Desulfosediminicola ganghwensis: one gene and its partner. The protein of the gene in region 2 interacts with the protein of the main gene of each other region in a pairwise test. Links are inferred from orthologs where the notes say so. Each region holds a gene or a part of one and is shown on either strand. Other genes may lie near its edges.

Region 1 (2,868 bases), 360 kb from region 2 along the record:
AATTCCGGGCAGGTGTATGTGTTCTACGGGGAGTACGAAACGATGGAGGCTGCGCGGATGGCACGAGACGCAATCTCTGATGCACTGCGGGAACATAGCCCCTATGTGCTTTCGGTTCCGGTGGCTGTTCAAAAGCTTCTTTAAGCTCTGTGCTCCATAACCGGATTAAAAGGGTCATGTGAGGAACACTTCATTTTTCTTATTTCAGATGAGGGAGCTTATTCAATCCCCTGCGATGATTATCACTGCACCAATGTTTTTTGGGTCTGCATGTATACTTTGTCATGAGGGAATGTGCAGCAAGGGTGCTTACTATCGGGCAGGGCATACCATAAGTAGTTAAAATTAAACTATGGGTGTGTATTTGATTGTGCATCGATGATGCTGTTGTTCGTGTGGAGCCAGTGTGGCAAATGTGTGCTGAGTCGGACGACGGGATGATGGAAAGTGAAGTGTGACGCAAAAAGAAAAGGTTACACAAAATTAATTGTGTAACCTTTTTATATCTGTGGTGGAGCTAGGCGGGATCGAACCGCCGACCTCTTGAATGCCATTCAAGCGCTCTCCCAGCTGAGCTATAGCCCCACATTTTGCTCTCTGCAATTTGTGACCGATTATATACCTGGCTTTGAAATCGCTGTCAACGAAATTTCTTCTATTATTGTAGCCGACACCTAATTTGTTGCCAAACCCTATGGTGGTTTGTTATGGTTTGGAGTTTTGTAAGTGATCTCTTAGAGACCTTGAATTTACGCGATTGAGGGGGGTAAAACACCAAGTCGATATCCCGCTGAATTGATCATCTAATTTCCCCACTGAAGGTGGTTTTTTTACTCCAAGGAAGGCTGTATGTATTCACCATTTAACTTTCTTTTTGGTTGGCTCTCTAACGATCTTGCAATAGATCTAGGCACAGCCAATTGTGTGTTGTACGTCAAAGGTAAAGGGATCGTGTTGCGTGAGCCCTCCGTTGTTGCGGTCCGCCAGGATGGCAGGATGAGCAAAGTGCTTGCAGTTGGGCAGGAGGCGAAAATGATGCTCGGCAAGACACCGGGCAACATCAAAGCAATCAGGCCGATCAAGGATGGCGTAATCGCCGATTTTGAAGTGACTGAGGCTATGCTACGTTATTTCATCAACAAAGTTCATAACAGGCGTACCCTTGTTCATCCGCGTATTATGATCTCGGTTCCATCCGGAATTACCCAGGTGGAAAAGCGTGCGGTAAAAGAATCTGCAGAGTCGGCCGGTGCCCGCGAAGTATATCTCATCGAAGAGCCAATGGCAGCCGCGATCGGTGCAGATTTGCCTATTACTGAGCCGACAGCGAACATGATCATCGATATCGGTGGTGGCACCACAGAGGTTGCAGTGATTTCCCTTGCCGGAATTGTTTATGCCAAATCAGTTCGTGTTGCTGGCGATAAGATGGATGAGGCTATTCTGCAGTACATCAAGCGCAAACATAACCTGGCGATTGGTGAGAGAACTTCAGAGTCGATTAAGACCACTATCGGTAATGTTATGCCGGAAGAGCCATACGAGACCATGGAAATCAAGGGACGCGACCTGGTTTCAGGTGTTCCGAAAACTCTCACTATTTCAGCCGACGAGATTCAGTCTGCAATTGCCGAGCAGGTAGACGTGATTGTTGAGGCCGTAAGGGTGGCACTTGAGGTGACTCCACCAGAACTTGCTGCTGATATCGTCGATCAGGGAATTGTGCTGACCGGTGGTGGAGCACTGTTGAAGAATCTTGATAAGTGCTTGAAAGAGGCTACAGGAATGCCGATTATCGTAGCAGATGATCCGCTTTCTTCAGTGGTACTTGGCTCGGGCAAGGCTCTGGACAATCTGGATATTCTGCGAGAAGTCACCATCTATTAACCGGCTTGCACAGGCCGTTTTTTCGCCTGGCAGGTTGTGTTGGAATGTATCGGTTCAACCTGGCGGTTGGACGCCAAGGTGGTATCGGTTTCTAGCCGATGAATGTTAAGTGGAGATCCGTGAGAAATCGAGCGAAAGCGAGAAATGGACAATCTGGCCTGCTTTCAGTGCGAATCCTGCTATTGTTCGGGACTCTGCTGGTGGTGGGCCTTCTTTTGCTTGCCTCAATGCTGGGCGGGCGCTTTGGGGCGTTGCACAGGGTAACGCTTGACCTGATAGCTCCATTGCAATCAGCGGTCACGCACTCATTATCCGGGGTCGCGGCGATAAAAGACGATTATATAGCCCTGATCGAAGTCAGAGAAGACAATAAACGGCTGAAGGCGTTGGTCGATAAGTACATGCTGGAGTTGAGCGAACGTCGGGAAGGGTATCAGAAGTACAAACACTACGAGGAGTTGCTTGAGTTCAAACAGCAAGAGGGGTTTGGCCGTATAACCGCACGAGTTGTGGGTAAAGATCCGTCACTCTGGTTCCAGACTATAATTATTGACCGTGGCTCGGAAGATGATGTGGTTGAGGGTATGGTGGTGGTCAATCCGCGCGGGGTGGTAGGCCAGATTATTCATGCTTCTGAAAATTATTCCAAGGTCTTGCTGGCAAATGCGCCCAGTAGTGCAATTGATGCAATGCTTCAGAAAAACAGAGTGCGCGGCATCTTAAAAGGTGCCGGAGAGCATGGCTACGTACTGCAGTATGTTCTGAAAAATGATGATGTCGCAAAAGGTGATTATATTGTAACTGCCGGTATCGGTGGTATATTCCCGGCTGGTATTCCGCTGGGGCGTGTCTCCAATGTTCGCATCATGGAGCGTGGCATGTTTCAGGAAATAGAGGTTGAGCCGAGCGTGGATTTTCAAAAACTTGAAGTAGTTTTTGTTGACCTCACTGACCGTAAAAAAATCTTGCGTGAAATGTATA
Region 2 (2,961 bases):
CTGCAGCAGTTTTGCTGGTGGTTTCCAGCCTTTTCCTCGCTCTCGGTGGGCCCGGTTGGGTGGGGATGTTGCTGGCGGATCTATCTTTTTTCAAGGTACGCAATATACAGTATTCGGGTTGCAGGGTTGTTCCGGAAGAAGAGATCCGACAGCTATCCGGCATAACCCTGTACCAGACCAGTCTGCTGGGCCTGGACCAGGCCAGGGTGGTCAACAACATCGGCAAGCATCCCTGGGTGAGTCAGGTCAGTATAAAACGAAACTGGCCGACTGATATCGCCATTTCGGTCAAAGAGTACACACCGGTTGCCTTGATGAATGTGGTCACCAGCGGCAAACCACAGCTCTATTATGTCGACCGGTACGGATTGCCGTTTTTGCGGGTTTCAGCTGAGGATGATGTTGATTTTCCCGTTATCACCGGCCTGGATCGCGTAAACGATGAGCAGGAGAAGAAAGCGATTTTCAGTGATGTTTATGATTTCATCCGGGTAGTGAGCCAGAATAATCCGAATCTTCCGGCCCAGTCGGTATCGGAGATACATATAAATGAGAGAGGCGAGCTGGTTGTTTATCTGGTCGATTACAAGTTCCCTATCTTTTTTGGCAGGGGTGAAATTAGACAAAAGTATTCTCGTTTGTTGAGAGTGCTTGATTCGTTGTACAGAGGACGGGGAAAAGGAGTTTTACTCTCAGGTGTGGAGTATATCCGAATGGACTATTACAACGGTAAAGTGTTGGTTGCACAGAGTGAGTCGAGTTGACGAAATGAGAGAAAACAAAGAACTTGAGTCGGTCGTACACGAACCGGTAGACGAAATCGAGCCGGTAGATGAACAACTTGAACCGGTTGAGAGGGAGTTTGGTGATATCATTGTCGGTCTTGATATCGGTACCACCAAAATCTGTTGTATTGTCGGTGAGGTCTTTCCGGGCAGGGTTGACGTAATCGGCACCGGCACAGTACCGTCAAACGGTCTCAGGAAAGGTGTAGTCGTCAATATCGAGTCAACCGTGAACTCCATAAAGGAGGCGGTGCGCCTGGCGGAAGAGTCGGCTGGATGCAATCTTCGTTCGAGTTATGTCTATGTCGGCATCGCAGGCAATCACATTAAAGGTTTTAATAGTCCGGGTATTGTGGCGGTAAATAATAGGGAGATCAAAAAGTCGGATATTGACGATGTGATCAATGCCGCCAGGACTGTGAAAATTTCCGAGAACCAGCGCGTTATTCATGTAATGCCACAGGAGTACATGGTTGATGATCATACCGGCATTCAGAACCCTCTGGGGATGACCGGTGTAAGGCTGGTAACAAATGTACATATCGTCACCGCGGATATCGGAGCAGTACACAATCTGGTGACCTGCTGCAACAAGGCAAATCTTGAAGTTGCCGAGCTGGTACTGGAGTCTATAGCTTCAGCCCATGCGGTCCTCAGCCCTGATGAGATGGAACTAGGGGTAGCGCTGGTTGATATTGGTGGCGGCACTACAGATGTAGCGGTTTTTTGTGAAGGTACCATCCGTCATACCTGTGAGATTGGTCTCGGTGGACACAACCTTACCAACGATCTCTCTGTGGGGCTCAGGACTCCCCTGCAGGAGGCGGAGCGCTTGAAGGAAGATTATGGTGGGGCTATCTCATCAATTATCAAGCCGAATCTCGTGGTGGACGTACCAACTGTCGGAGACAGACAGCCCCGAAAGGTTACCCAGAAGGTGCTGGTTGACATTCTCGAGGCCAGGACCATTGAAATTCTTGAAATGATTGATCGGGAGCTTGTTGCCAGTGGCCAGAAAAATAAGATAAATGGCGGTATCGTCATCACTGGCGGAACCGCGCTGCTGGCAAATATTATCGATTTAGCAGAACAAATTTTTGATTTGCCTGTCCGTATAGGATATCCGTCAGGTGTTTGTGGTAAATTGGACGAGATTCACTCGCCACGTTGTACTACCGCGACCGGCCTGGTGCTATTTGGCAGGAACAAAAATAGCGAAATTCAGAACAGGGAACCATCGGCTCTGGACAAGCTGAAAGGCTGGGTCAAAAAAATCATGTGACTGTAATTTTTTGTTTATTGGAACGGGTGTAAGTGCTATATTATGCACTATTTGAATGTTATGGTTGTCGCATTACCCAAGCGATAATCTAATTGAGTAGCAGGGGGAACCGTATGCCGTTCAGAATGGCAGAAGTAGAAGGTGTAGCAGTCGTAAAAGTAATCGGTGTCGGCGGTGGTGGCGGCAATGCGATCAACACCATGGTTACCAATCGACTGCAGGGTGTGGATTTTATCGCAGCCAATACCGACAAGCAGGCCCTTATGCAATCAAAGGCTGATGTCTGCTTGCAGCTTGGCCCAAGTGTTACCAAAGGGCTGGGAGCCGGCGCCACGCCGGAGACCGGAGAGCAGGCTGCCTTGGAATCCCTTGAGGATATTAAGGAATCGCTGAAGGGTGCCGACATGGTTTTTGTCACGGCAGGATTGGGTGGTGGTACCGGTACCGGTGCAGCCCCGGTTGTGGCAAAAGTCTCAAAAGAGCTTGGTGCGCTTACTGTTGCAGTGGTGACCAAACCATTCAACTTCGAAGGCAAGTTCCGCTCGAAGAATGCCGACCTGGGTTGGGATGAACTGCAGAAGTATGTCGACACCATTATAACCGTGCCCAATGACCGTTTGTTGTCGTTGATGCAGAAAAACAGCAAACTTTCGGATATGTTGAGCATGGCCGATGATGTGCTGCTGCAGGCGGTGAAAGGTATAACCGACCTGATCAATGTGCCGGGGCTTATCAACGCCGACTTTGCCGATCTCAGAACCGTAATGAAAGAAGTTGGTCCGGCGGTTATGGGGTCAGGCGCTGCGGTTGGAGAGCATCGTGCGGTTGAAGCGGCACGCAAAGCTATCGACAATCAGCTGTTGGAAGATTTTGGTATCGATGGTGCCCGTGGCC

The links.
Region 1: the proteins of ftsA (region 2) and FCL45_RS22145 interact in binary tests that used the Escherichia coli proteins (3 or more experiments, as listed by UniProt). The link is inferred for Desulfosediminicola ganghwensis from one-to-one orthologs.

What each region holds. Positions count from the first base shown.
Region 1 is NZ_CP050699.1:5,122,161-5,125,028, reverse strand. Bases 53-2,868 are described here. They hold FCL45_RS22145 (rod shape-determining protein), read left to right. Parts: upstream 53-849; coding sequence 850-1,887; downstream 1,888-2,868. Other genes in these bases: mreC (rod shape-determining protein MreC), read left to right, coding at 2,007-2,868; FCL45_RS22155 (AAA family ATPase), read left to right, coding at 53-144. Outside these bases: more of FCL45_RS22155, read left to right, coding at 1-52. UniProt on the Escherichia coli protein: Forms membrane-associated dynamic filaments that are essential for cell shape determination. Acts by regulating cell wall synthesis and cell elongation, and thus cell shape.
Region 2 is NZ_CP050699.1:4,758,186-4,761,146, reverse strand. The notes cover bases 9-2,917. They hold ftsA (cell division protein FtsA), read left to right. Parts: upstream 9-768; coding sequence 769-2,067; downstream 2,068-2,917. Other genes in these bases: ftsZ (cell division protein FtsZ), read left to right, coding at 2,181-2,917; FCL45_RS20455 (cell division protein FtsQ/DivIB), read left to right, coding at 9-764. Outside these bases: more of FCL45_RS20455, read left to right, coding at 1-8; more of ftsZ, read left to right, coding at 2,918-2,961. UniProt on the Escherichia coli protein: Essential cell division protein that assists in the assembly of the Z ring. May serve as the principal membrane anchor for the Z ring.